DNA from 3 places in the Streptomyces sp. NPDC052043 genome. Region 1 is predicted to be linked to each of the others. Evidence: riboswitches for the same ligand, from Rfam matches in the RefSeq annotation. Region 1 holds a riboswitch; each other region holds the start of a gene.

Region 1 (4,347 bases):
CTCGTTCCAGGCGCCGGCGAGGCTGCTGAGGGGCTCCGACACGATCAGGCGGGACTCCTCCGACAGCCCCCGCGGGAACCTGACGTCGGGGTGGAGCACCCGCAGGGCGTCGAAGCGGGTGCTGTAGAAGAGGCTCCGCGAGGCACCTTCGCTGGAGTAGCGGAAGGCCCAGGTCCGGTCGCCGTCGGAGACCGCGACCGTCATCTGGAGCGGGTGCCGCACGCCCTGCTCGCGGCCCGTCCGCTCGACGAACCCCGCCATGCGTGCCACCGCGCCCGGCGGATCGTCGTCGAGGCCGAAGGTGAGGGCCAGGAAGAACATCACCTCGGAGTCCGTCGATCCCTCGATGCGGGAGAAGAGCCCCGGGTCGACGGCCAGGCAGAGTTCCCTCCTGAGCCTGTTGAACTCGTTGATCGCGCCGTTGTGCATCCACATCCACCGGCCGTGGCGGAAGGGATGGCAGTTGGTCTGCTGCACCGCCGTGCCGGTCGAGGCCCGGATGTGGGCGAAGAACAGCGGTGACCGGACGTGCTGCGCTATCTCCCGCAGGTTGCGGTTGTTCCATGCCGGGCCGGTGTCCCGCACGACCGCCGGGCTGTCGGCCTCCGGCGTGTACCAGCCGATGCCGAACCCGTCGCCGTTGGTCGTCTCCACGCCCATCCGCGAGTGCAGGCTCTGGTCGATCAGCGAGTGGTCCGGCTGGTACAGGACGTCATCGAGCAGGACGGGTGTCCCCGCATAGGCAAGCCAACGGCACATGGACGACGCACCTCCACTGTCCGCCCGCACGGCCTCCCGCCTCCGGCAGGTACAAGAACCAGCGTGCGCCGCGGCCCCACCCGCCGCATGCCGACAGGGAAGGGCCCGCGCCTTTCGGCGCGGGCCCTTCCCTGTCCGGTGCCGGCCCAGGCGTCCGGCACGCGCGTCACGCGGGGCGGACGACGCTGTGGATCGGCATGTAGTAGATCGACTCCTCGCGGACGTTCGCGCCCGAGTGCGGGGCGTGGATCATCATGCCGTCGCCGATGTAGATCCCGACGTGGCTGATGTCGTCGTAGAAGAAGACCAGGTCGCCGGGCTGGGCTTCGGAGACGGGGACGGTCGTGCCGACCCCCACCTGGTCCCAGGTGGTGCGCGGCAGCGAGATCCCGGCGGACTTCCAGGCGGCCTGCGTGAGCCCGGAGCAGTCGTACGAGTCGGGGCCGGAGGCGCCCCACACGTACGGCTTGCCCATCTGGGCCCTCGCGAAGTCGATGACCTTGGCGGCCTTGGCGGCATAGCCGGTGCTCGAGCCGGCGCTCGTGCCCGTGCCCGTGCTCGTGCTCGATCCGGCGCTCGTGTCCGCGCCCGTCCCGCTGCTCGTCTGCGCGTCGGAGCTCTTCGCCGCCTGCTCCTGTTGGCGCTTCTTCGCCGCCGCCGCCTCCTCCGCCGCCTGCCGGCGGGCCAGCTCCGCGGCCTTCTGCCGGGCGACCTCCTGCTTCTTCTTCTCGATCGCCGCCAGCCGCGCCTTCTCCTCGGCGGTCAGCGTCGACAGCAGCCGGCGTGCCTCGGCGAGCTTCTGCTGGACGTCCTGCTTGCTGGTCCTCAGCTCGTTCTGCGAGGTGGTCAGCGACTCCAGGATCTTCGCCGCCTCGGTGCGCTTCTTCGCCGTCGCGAGCTGCGCGGTCTGGTAGTCGTCCACGGCCTTCTTCTGCCGCTCGGTGAGCTGGCTCATCAGATGGTCCTGGGCGAAGTACTGCTGGGGGTCCTTCGCGAGCAGCAGCGTCGCGGTGCCGGAGATTCCGCCCGTGCGGTACTGGGCGGCGGCGAACGAGCCGAGCTCGTTCCGCGCCTCGTTCAGCTTCTCGGCACGCTTCGCCACGTCGTCGAGGAGGCCGTTCACGCGCTGGCGCTGCGTGGCGGTTCTCTCCTTCGACGCGTTGTACTTCTCGGTGGCCACTTCGGCCTGGTGGAAGAGGTCGTCGACCCTCTTCTGCACCTCTTCGAGGCTGGGTTTGCCGGGCTGCGCGGGCGCGGCGTTCGCCGTCTGGGACAGCAGGGCCACGGAGGTGAGGGCCGCGGTCGTCAGACCGAGGGCCGGGGACGTGCGCAGTCCGGCGATGCGGGTCGCCGTGGGCCGGGCTTTGCGGTGCGACGCCAAGGGTGGCGACTCCTTCCACGGACCGCCTACCGGGTTAGCTGTCGGGTTCGGGCGGGTGGTCGGAAGGGCTGCCCTACCGTCCCGTGCACGCTGTGGGGGGCGCGTGTACGGGACCGATTCACCCCAGGGATGAGTTGGGTCCCCGGCTCCGGCTGCCGTGAAGCGCACCGGACTCGGCGCAGGCCACCCGTCCCGGCGTTGTTCGCCGGCGGGGGTACGGGGTGCCCGCCGGGCACGCTAGCCAACGCGTGTGACTGCTGTGAAGGTTGGTGCGTGATATGTCCGCTACGTTTTCGTGACTTTCACGGTACGTGTGCGGGTGGCTGCACTCCGGTGGCCACCGGCGTCGGCCTGGAGAAGCACCTGTCGGTTGCCGTCCGGTCTCGGCCGGCGCGGAAGGCGGGTCCGCCGTCAGGGCCCCGGGCCGGGAGTGCGGATAGGCTCTGGCCAGGACGGGCTTGATCCGACGGGAGGCCGGGATGACGGCGCCGGGACGCAGGAGCAGTACCTTCACGCGGCTGCTGCGGCACGGCTTCATCCATGCCTCGGACGCCGAGCGGCTGCTGGAGGGCCCGGACCTCGCCCCGCTCCGGGACGACCCGGTGCTGCTGGAGGCGCTGGGCGCCACCGCCGACCCGGACCTCGCGCTGGGCGGTCTGGTCCGGCTGCTGGAGGCGCAGCCGGAGTCCAAGGCCCGCCGCGAGCTGCTCGACACGCTGATAGCGGCCAAGCCGCTGCGCGACCGGCTGCTCGGCGTGCTCGGCGCCTCCGCCGCGCTCGGCGACCATCTCGCCCGGCACGCCGGCGACTGGCGGGCGCTGGTCACCTACGAGCCGCGCGACCTGCACCCGGGCGTGGAGGAGTTCGAGCAGGGGCTCGCCGAGGCCGGCGACCCGGTCGCGCTGCGCGTCGCCTACCGGCGCTGCCTGCTGTCCATCGCCGCCCGCGACGTGTGCGGCACCACCGATGTCGCCGAGACCGCCGCCGAACTCGCCGACCTCGCCACCGCCACCCTGCGCGCCGCGCTCCGGCTCGCGCGGGCCGCCGCGCCCGAGGACGACGCGCTGTGCCGGCTCGCGGTGATCGCGATGGGCAAGTGCGGCGGCCACGAACTCAACTACGTCTCCGACGTCGACGTGATCTTCGTCGGCGAGGCCGCGGACGGCGCCGACGAGGTCAAGGCCCTGCGCGCCGCGACCGCGCTCGCCTCGCACATGATGCGGATCTGCTCCGAGACGACCGTGGAGGGCTCGATCTGGCCGGTCGACGCCAACCTGCGGCCCGAGGGCCGCAACGGGCCGCTGGTGCGCACCCTCAGCAGCCACGTCGCCTACTACCAGCGGTGGGCCAAGACCTGGGAGTTCCAAGCGCTGCTCAAGGCCCGCCCGGTGGCCGGCGACCTGGAGCTGGGCGGCCAGTACATCGCCGCACTCGACCCGCTGGTCTGGCAGGCCGCCGAGCGCGAGAACTTCGTCGCCGACGTGCAGAAGATGCGCCGCCGCGTCGTCGAGACCATCCCCGTGGCCGAGGTCGAGCGTGAGCTGAAGCTCGGTCCCGGCGGCCTGCGCGACGTCGAATTCGCCGTGCAGCTGCTTCAGTTGGTGCACGGGCGCACCGACCGCTCGCTGCGCAGCGGCTCCACCCTGGACGCGTTGCAGGCGCTGGCCGCCGGCGGGTACGTCGGCCGCGTGGACGCCGTGCAACTCGACGACGCCTACCGGTTCCTGCGCTCCCTGGAGCACCGCATCCAGCTGTTCCGGCTGCGGCGCACCCACCTCGTCCCCGAGGACGAGGCCGATCTGCGCCGGCTCGGACGGTCGCTCGGCCTGCGCAGCGACCCGATCACCGAGCTCACCCGCGAGTGGAAACGGCACACCAGTGTCGTGCGCCGGCTGCACGAGAAGCTGTTCTACCGGCCGCTGCTCGACGCCGTCGCTCAACTCGCTCCCGGAGAGGCCAGGTTGCGGCCGGAGGCCGCGCGGGAGCGGCTGGTCGCGCTCGGGTACGCCGATCCGGCCGCGGCCCTGCGGCACCTGGAGGCGCTGGCCTCCGGCGTCACCAGGAAGGCGGCCATCCAGCGGACCCTGCTGCCCGTGCTGCTGGGGTGGTTCGCGGACTCCGCCGATCCGGACGCCGGGCTGCTGAACTTCCGCAAGGTGTCGGACGCGCTCGGCAAGACCCCCTGGTATCTGCGGCTGCTGCGCGAC
Region 2 (4,347 bases), on a different contig from region 1:
GCGAGTCCGCCGTCGAGAGAGAGGGCGTCGATGCCCCACCCGTACGTCCTGCTGTCCGCCGCCGTCTCGCTCGACGGCTACCTGGACGACACCGGCCCCGAGCGCCTGCTGCTCTCCAGCCCCGCCGACTTCGACCGGGTCGACGAGGTACGGGCGTCGGCCGACGCGATCCTGATCGGCGCCGGCACCCTGCGGGCGGACAACCCGCGGCTGCTGGTGAACTCGCCCGAACGGCGGGCCGCCCGTCGCGCCGCCGGGAAGCCGGAGTACCCGCTGAAGGTCGCGGTCAGCGCCTCCGGCGAGCTGGACCCCCGGGCGCCCTTCTGGCACACCGGCGGCGAGAAGGTCCTCTACACGACCGACGAGGGCGCGCTGCGGCTGCGACGCGCGGGCCTGGCCGCCGACGTCGTGCCGCTGGGCGCCGAACTCGGCTGGCCCCGGCTGCTCGAGCACCTGCACGACGTACGCGGGGTGCGCCGGCTCATGGTCGAGGGCGGCGGGACGATCCACACACAGCTGCTCCAGCAGCGGCTCGCGGACGAGGTGCAGCTCGTGCTCGCCCCCCTGTTCGTGGGGGACCCCGGCGCGCCCCGGCTGTTCGGGCCCGGGGGCTACCAGGGCGGGCGGCTGCGGCTGGTGGAGACGCGGACCATCGAGGACGTCGTCCTCGTGCGCTACGAACCCACCGCCCCCGGCCCCGCCGGCCGCGCCGCCCCGGCCGACCGGCACTGGCTCCGGATCGCCTGCGAACTGGCGGCCCACTGCCCGCCGTCCAGGACGGCGTTCAGCGTGGGCGCCGTGGTGGTCGCCGCCGACGGGACCGAACTCGCCCGCGGGTACTCGCGGGAGGGGGGCGACCCGGTCGTGCACGCCGAGGAGGCGGCCCTGGCCAAGGTCGACCCGGCGGATCCGCGACTGCCGGAGGCCACGGTGTACAGCAGCCTGGAGCCGTGCGCCCGCCGCGCCTCCCGGCCGCGTCCGTGCGCCCGGCTGATTCTGGACGCCGGGGTGCGACGGGTGGTGACGGCGTGGCGGGAGCCGGACACGTTCGTCGAGGGTGCCGACGGGACCGGGGTGCTGGCGGCCGGGGGCGCGGACGTCGTCGTGGTGCCGGAGTTCGAGGAACGGGCCAGGGAACCGAACCGGCATCTGCTCGGCTGAGCGGGACCTCGTCGCACGGCCGGGAACCGGGTGACGGACGGCGTGGAAGTGAGCTGGGTGCGAGCAGCCCCGCGGATGGCATATACTGGTGACACAACGACGCGGGGTGGAGCAGCTCGGTAGCTCGCTGGGCTCATAACCCAGAGGTCGCAGGTTCAAATCCTGTCCCCGCTACTGAAACTCAGGGCCGGAATCTGATCAATGGATTCCGGCCCTGAGTGTTTGGCGGACGTGCGGGTTCTCCGGCACAGGCGCGGACTCTCCCGTATGTGGAGTCAACTCGTCCGGTTTTCGGTGCTCATGGACCATAAGGTCGGGCCGCGAGGTGGAGCGATCAAGCCGAACGGCTTGGAATACAGGCCCCGGGTCTATTAACGTTCGATAACGCAGCACGGTCGTCCCAGCCGTCACAAGAGGCGGCTCCGTGCGCGCACGCCGAATCCCGCAAGGGAACCGGGGAACCACTAACTTGGGGTGAATCGGGCGTAACTGCCGTGTTTCGCATGGCTTGTTTACGCGCGTAGGAGACCTTCCCGCTCCGAACCCGTCAGCTAACCCGGTAGGCGAGACGGAAGGAAAGGAGTACGCCTTCGTGGCGTCCAACCCGCCTGCTCCGGAAGCCCCGTTCACGCCGAGCCGGCAGTACGGAGAGACCTTCGGCTACGACAGCCGCCGCGCCGACGAGGGCCCCTGGGAGGAGTGGAACCCCACCGCGGATTCCGTCCGTCCCGTGCGCGGCCGGCACCGCGTCGCCAAGCAGCGCGGCGGCGGACTCGCCCGCAGCTCCACCGTTCTCGGCGTCGGTGTCATCGCCGCCGTCGGCGCGGGCGGCATGGCCAGCGCCAACAGCGCCAAGCCGCCGGTGTCCATCTCGCTGCCCGATCTGCCCTCCGTGGGCTCCCTGTTCGACCACTCCTCCGACGCCCCCGAGGGCTCGTCGACCGCGCTCAGCAGCGTCGGCGTGACCACCGCCGAGGCCGAGGGCGGGACCGCGGACGCCGGCGAGGTGCTGCGCAACCGGATCATGGCGCAGGCCGAGCAGCAGCAGGTCCAGATCGAGGCCAAGGCCCAGGCGGACGCCGAGGCCGCCGCCACCAAGGAGGCAGCCCAGGCCGCCTCGAAGGCGGCCGAGGAGGCCGAGGCCAAGGCCACCGCCGCGAAGCAGAAGGCGGAGGAGGAGGCCAAGCGGAAGGCCGAGGAAGCCAAGCGGAAGGCCGAGGAGGCGCGGCTGGCCGAGCTGGCCAAGCAGTACACGCTGCCCACCTCCTCGTACACGATCACCTCCACCTTCGGTCAGGCCGGCTCCATGTGGTCCTCCGGCTACCACACCGGCCTCGACTTCGCGGCGCCCACGGGCACCCTGCTCAAGGCGATCCACACCGGCACCATCACCGAGGCCGGCTGGGCCGGCGCCTACGGCTACCGCACGATCCTCACCCTCGACGACGGCACCGAGCTCTGGTACTGCCACCAGTCGTCGATCAACGTCAGCGTCGGCCAGCAGGTCAACACGGGCGACGTGATCGGCCGCGTGGGCGCCACCGGCAACGTCACCGGGCCCCACCTGCACCTGGAGGTCCACCCGGGCGGCGACGCCACCGGCATCGACCCCGGGGTGTGGCTGCGCGACAAGGGCCTCACCCCCTGACGCACACGCCCCACCCCGCGACGTACGCGGACCGGTCTCACCCCTGACGAGACCGTGAGGCCGGTTTGCGCAACTTTTGCGGCCGGACGCGGCCCGGTGAGGAATGGGCCGCTCCGGCGCGGTTGTTGATGTTGCACATGACTTCTCTACGCAAACTGGGTTCGTCCGATCTCGAGGTCTTCCCGCTCGCCCTCGGCGGCAACGTCTTCGGCTGGACCGCCGGCCAGGAGCAGTCCTTCGCCGTCCTCGACGCCTACACGGCCGCCGGAGGCAACTTCGTCGACACCGCCGACTCCTACTCCGCGTGGATCGAGGGCAACCACGGCGGCGAGTCCGAGACGATCATCGGCAGGTGGCTCAAGGAGCGCGGCAATCGCTCCGACGTCGTCATCGCCACCAAGGTCAGCCAGCACCCCGACTACCAGGGGCTGAGCGCCGCCAACATCAAGGCCGCGGCCGACGCCTCCCTCCGGCGCCTGGGTACGGACCACATCGACCTTTACTACACGCACTTCGACCGGCCGGACGTCCCCGTCGAGGAGATCATCGGCGCGCTCGACGAGCTGGTCAGGGCGGGCAAGGTGCGGCACATCGCCGCCTCCAACATCTCCGCCGAGCGCCTCCAGGAGTCCCTGGACCTCTCCGAGCGCGAGGGTCTGGCCCGGTACGTGGCGCTCCAGCCGCACTACAACCTGGTCTCGCGCGACACCTACGAAGGCGGGCTCCAGAACGTCGCCGAGCGGTCCGGCCTGGCCGCCGTCCCGTACTTCGCGCTCGCCTCCGGCTTCCTGACCGGCAAGTACCGGCCCGGTACGACGGTGGACAGCGCGCGGGCGCAGGGCGCGGCCAAGCACCTCGAGACCGAGCGGGGCCGCAACGTCCTCGCGGCCCTGGACGAGGTCGCACGGGCCCATGACGCCGAGGTCGCCACGGTGGCCCTGGCCTGGCTCGCCGCACAGCCGACGGTGGCCGCCCCGATCGCCTCGGCGCGGACGGTGGAACAGCTCCCGGCACTGCTCGGGGTCGCCGAGCTGCGGCTCACGGACGAGGAGCTCGGAAAGCTGACGCGGGCGTCGGCGTAGCTCCCCGTCCCCCGGGACGGAACAGCCGGCGCTACGGCTGTGTCCGGTACGGGTTGTACGCGGGGGACGGCGTCAGGTGCGCGGGGTACGGCGTCGCCGGTCCGTACGGCGGCCCGTACGACCCGTGCCCCAGCGGCCGCGGGTGCACCCCGTACACGCCGTACACCCCGTACCCGGGCCAGGGTGGCGCGGCCATGGGCGTGGTCATCCTGGCCGCGTGGTCCAGCGCGGGCTGCGCCACCTCCCGCCTGCGCCACAGCTCGCGCAGCAGCTCCCGCTCCCGTACGGCGAAGTCGGCCCCGGCCCGTCCCCGGCGCCCCCGGTGCCGGAGGCAGGCCAGCTGGGTCGCGTACACCTCGTACTGGGCGACCGTCCGCGCCGCCTGCCTGCCGAGGTGGCGCCGGGCGTGCTCGCGGGCCAGCCTGCGCGCCCGCATGGAGGCCAGGGCGAACGGTT
Region 3 (4,347 bases), on a different contig from region 1:
GCCGCCGCCACCCCCACCACCGTGACCGGGACGACGTAGCGCGCGGCCTTGCGGCGCCCCGCGCGCAGGTCGTCGGCTTCGGATCCGTTCGGTGCCATGTGTGCCCTACCTCCGTCTTCGGCGGCGGCTGTCCTTCTGCACGGGGATGTCACCCTCAGCCGCCATTCTCACCCAGATCGGTGAGGAGTGGTGTGTGGTCCGTGGTGTCCATCTGACCAAATCGGCCGGGTGAAAGCGTCAGACCGCGGAGCCAACTCCGTGTACGCCTGCGGTATGACACGCGAAGGGCGACGCCTCCCCCACCCCGTAGGGGTCAGGGTGGAGAGCGCCGCTCGAAGGGGCCGCCCGGCGGGGGCCGCCCGGCGGGGGTGTCCGGCGGGGGTGTCCGGCGGGGGTGTCCGGTGAGGTCGCGGAGCCGGACAGGCGTCAGCCGGCCCGGTGCACCACCGCGTCGCAGAGCTGGAGCAGCGCGGCCTTCGCGTCGCACTCCCGCAGCGGCGCCAGCGCGGCCCGCGCCTCCTCGGCGTAGCGCACGGTGTCCCGGCGGGCCTGCTCCAGTGCCGGGTGCACCCGCAGCGCCGCCAGCGCCTGAGCGTGCCGCGCGTCGTCGGTCAGGTCGGAGTCCAGCAGCTCGCACAGGGCGGTGTCCTCGGGCAGCCCCAGCCGGGCCGCGCGCTCGCGCAGCCGCAGCACCGGCAGCGTGGCGATGCCCTCGCGCAGATCGGTGCCGGGCGTCTTGCCCGACTCACGCGAGTCGGAGGCGATGTCCAGGACGTCGTCCGCCAGCTGGAAGGCGACGCCCAGCCGCTCGCCGTACTGCGTCAGCACGTCCACGACCGTCTCGTCGGCGCCGGACATCATCGCGCCGAACCGGCACGACACCGCCACCAGCGATCCGGTCTTGCCGCCCAGCACGTCCAGGTAGTGGTCGACCGGGTCCCGGCCGTCCTGCGGCCCGGCGGTCTCCAGGATCTGCCCGGTGACCAGCCGCTCGAACGCCACGGCCTGCACCCGCACGGCCTCCGGGCCGAGATCGGCGAGGATCTGCGAGGCCCGGGCGAACAGGAAGTCGCCGGTCAGGACCGCGACGGAGTTGCCCCAGCGGGTGTTGGCGCTGGCCACCCCGCGGCGCACGGCGGCCTCGTCCATCACGTCGTCGTGATAGAGGGTCGCCAGGTGGGTCAGCTCCACCACCACGGCCGACGGCACGATCCCCGGCGCGTACCGGTCCCCGAACTGGGACGCGAGCATCACGAGCAGCGGCCGGAACCGCTTCCCACCAGCCCTGACGAGGTGCTGGGCGGCCCCCGTGATGAACGGGACCTCACTCTTGGTGGCTTCGAGCAGCCCTTCCTCGACAGCCGCCAATCCGGCCTGGACATCGGCTTCGAGAGCCTGGTCCCGCACGGTCAGCCCGAATGGCCCGACGACGGTCACGAGGGGTCTCCTGTCTGCTGGTGTCTGCTGGGATTACACGGTTTGTCGATAGGTCGCTGCCCTCACTCAAGTCAGCGTATCCGGTCACGTTTCGATCACCGATATCGCCCACCTATACGGGTCAGGCCACATCACCCGACGTGACCACCGTCACGCACCCGCCCCACGGCTCCCTCCGCGCTCACCCATGCGGTCCGATTTGCCCCTATTAGGGTTTCAATTCTCTTTAGTGGTAATTGCCCGTCAGGCGCCCACCCCGTGAGTTGGGTCACGCCGCCCTCCGTTCACGCCACCCCTCGCACTCCTTCACATTCCCTTTACGCACAGCCGAGTTGAACCCTGGCAGCCACAAAGGATCAAGCACCACATACACGCCGGACCAAGGTCAAATAGGGCGATGTGTGATTCCGGCACTTGTTCGGGACATCTGGTCTCGCATACGTTCCCGGCCATCGGGCGGAACGCCGAATCCTGCCGCCGCCCGTAACCCCAACGACCGAACGAACCATGGCAGGAGCGGGGGACCCAGGTAAGTCGCCGGGCCGGGCTCGTACGTCCTACGTCGTACGCCGCGCCGGAACGGCTCGGGGTGAAGCCGCGCCCTTCGGGGCGCGGCCGGGCACCTCCCCGCCCGAACCCGACAGCTCACCTCGCAGGCGACGGAGAGGAACACCCCCATGCCTGCAAACGGCCAGCGCCGCTCCACCCGTACCGCCCGCCTCGTTCGCGCCCTCGCCGTCACCGGCACCGGCGCAGCAGTCCTCGCCGTGCCGCTGCTCGGCGCGACGACCGCGTCCGCCGCGACCCCGGTCTCGTCCAACGCGACCACCCTCAAGACGGCCTCGAACCTCGGCTACCCGAACAACCTCGACGGCTGGATCCGGGCCTCCCTCCAGGTCATGGCCGAGAAGGGCATCCCGGGCTCCTACAACGGCATCTACCGCAACATCATCCGCGAGTCCTCCGGCAACCCGCGGGCCATCAACCTCTGGGACTCCAACGCGGCCAAGGGCATCCCGTCCAAGGGCCTGCTCCAGGTCATCGACCCGACCTTCAGGGCCTACCACGTGAACGGCACGTCGTGGGACATCTACGACCCGGTCGCCAACATCACGGCCGCCTGCAACTACGCGGCCAAGCGGTACGGCACGATGGACAACGTCTACAGCGCCTACTGACAGGTCCGCTGCCGGCCCACACACCGGCTAGCCAAGCAATCGTTCGAGGACGACGGCGATGCCGTCGTCCTCGTTCGACGTCGTGACCTCGTCGGCCACCGCCTTGAGCTCGGGGTGGGCGTTGGCCATGGCGACCCCCCGGGCGGCCCACCGGAACATCGGGATGTCGTTGGGCATGTCGCCGAAGGCGAGGGCGCTCTCGCGGCCCAGTCCCAGGTGTTCGGCGGCCAGCGCCAGTCCGGTCGCCTTGGTGATGCCGCAGGGTTGGAGTTCGACGGTCCCGGGTCCCGACATGGTGACGGTGGCGAGGGAGCCCACCGCACCGCGGGCCGCCGCCGCCAGCTCGTCGTCGGACAGCACCGGGTGGCGCAGCAGCACCTTGCTGATGGGCGCGCGCCACAGGTCGTCGCGCCGTTCGACCCGTACGGCGGGCAGCGCCGGGTGCGGCATGAGATACCCCGGCTCGATGAGCGTGAGCCCCTCGGCCCCGTCCTGGTCGACCGCGGCGTACACCTCCCCCACCTCCGCCTCGATCTTGCCGAGCGCGGTCTCGGCCTGTTCCCGGTCCAGGGTGACCGACCACAGCAGGCGGTCGCTGCCGGCGTCGTAGAGCTGTGCGCCCTGACCGCACACCGCGAGTCCCGTGGTGCCGAGGACGCCGAGCAGTTCCCGCACCCTCGGCGCCGGCCGTCCGGTCACCACGAGGTGCCGGGCACCGGCGGCCGCCGCCCTCGCGAGCGCGGTGAGGGACCGCTCGGAGACGGTGTCGTCGCCGCGCAGCAGCGTTCCGTCCAGGTCGGTGGCGATGAGGTCGAATGCGAGGGCGGCCATGATCAGAGAATACGGATGCCCCGGCCCGCCGACTCGACCGGAGCCGGACCACCGCGGTGGTCACCGTTTTCCCGGCTCCGTCCCCTCCAACTCCCTTACTGATGAGGGCGCTTGAGCGTGACCGGCGAGGTGGCGCTCGGCCGTGCGTCGCCGCGGGCCGGCCGGCCGGCCGTCGTGCCGCCGCGGCGGTTGGTCCGCCACAGCTGATAGAGGTGCCGGGCGCCCGGCCGCACGAAGCGCGCGAGCATCGTGACGAACGGCAACGGGTCGTCCCCCGCGAACCAGGCCAGCTCCGTGCCGCTCGCCCTCGCCGGCGCGTGCGGCGTCGTGTAGCCGCTGCGACGGTAGGCGAGGAGGGCGGGCAGGTCGATGTTCTCCACGACGTACCGGTGGCCGGCGCGCTGCCCGCCCTCCGGAACGGGGCGGCCGGTCAGGTCGAGGTGCATGGCCCGTACGACGTCCACGCCCGCCCCGCTCTCGAAGAGCCGGAACTGCGCGCCCATCCGCGGATTGAAGTCGAGGAGCTTGTACTGCCCGTCGCGCCGGTCGAAACGCAGGTCGAGGTCGACGATGCCGGTGAAGCCGATCTGCTTGATGAACCGTGCGGCGAGGTCGGCGAGTTCCGGGTTGTCGACGACGTACGCGTTCGCCGTCATACCCGCGTGCGGCGGCCAGGAGCGGACCTTGACACCGGTGAACATCGCCAGCGGGCTGGAGTTCCGGTCGAAGTAGGCGTGCACGATCCAGTCCTCGGCCTCCTCCCGCGGCAGGTACTCCTGGAGGATCACGCCGGGCCGCTCGCCCCAGTCGCGGGCCAGGGCCAGCAGGCCTTCGCGGGTGTTGATCCTCGTGGTGCCGTTCACCGCGGGGCTGCTGCGCCGCACGAACGCCTCGCGGTTCT

The links. Region 1 has a riboswitch for cyclic di-AMP ahead of ACIHCX_RS02005 (NlpC/P60 family protein). Riboswitches for the same ligand answer to the same signal wherever they lie in the genome.
Region 2: linked by a shared signal. The riboswitch ahead of ACIHCX_RS19085 (M23 family metallopeptidase) and the one ahead of ACIHCX_RS02005 (NlpC/P60 family protein) in region 1 are both predicted to bind cyclic di-AMP.
Region 3: linked by a shared signal. The riboswitch ahead of ACIHCX_RS25105 (transglycosylase SLT domain-containing protein) and the one ahead of ACIHCX_RS02005 (NlpC/P60 family protein) in region 1 are both predicted to bind cyclic di-AMP.

Annotation. Positions count from the first base shown of each region.
Region 1 is NZ_JBIUBT010000001.1:444,548-448,894, forward strand. It holds gene ACIHCX_RS02000 (class II glutamine amidotransferase) at 1-759, opposite strand, end outside; gene ACIHCX_RS02005 (NlpC/P60 family protein) at 926-2,140, opposite strand; cyclic di-AMP (ydaO/yuaA leader) riboswitch at 2,148-2,329, opposite strand; gene ACIHCX_RS02010 (bifunctional [glutamine synthetase] adenylyltransferase/[glutamine synthetase]-adenylyl-L-tyrosine phosphorylase) at 2,620-4,347, shown strand, end outside.
Region 2 is NZ_JBIUBT010000006.1:471,588-475,934, forward strand. It holds gene ACIHCX_RS19075 (dihydrofolate reductase family protein) at 31-1,161, shown strand; tRNA gene ACIHCX_RS19080 (tRNA-Met) at 1,262-1,335, shown strand; cyclic di-AMP (ydaO/yuaA leader) riboswitch at 1,585-1,742, shown strand; gene ACIHCX_RS19085 (M23 family metallopeptidase) at 1,754-2,809, shown strand; gene ACIHCX_RS19090 (aldo/keto reductase) at 2,947-3,891, shown strand; gene ACIHCX_RS19095 (PrsW family intramembrane metalloprotease) at 3,923-4,347, opposite strand, start outside.
Region 3 is NZ_JBIUBT010000010.1:199,389-203,735, forward strand. It holds gene ACIHCX_RS25095 (outer membrane lipoprotein carrier protein LolA) at 1-98, opposite strand, end outside; gene ACIHCX_RS25100 (polyprenyl synthetase family protein) at 427-1,437, opposite strand; cyclic di-AMP (ydaO/yuaA leader) riboswitch at 1,922-2,109, shown strand; gene ACIHCX_RS25105 (transglycosylase SLT domain-containing protein) at 2,115-2,615, shown strand; gene ACIHCX_RS25110 (HAD family hydrolase) at 2,643-3,446, opposite strand; gene ACIHCX_RS25115 (ATP-grasp domain-containing protein) at 3,542-4,347, opposite strand, start outside.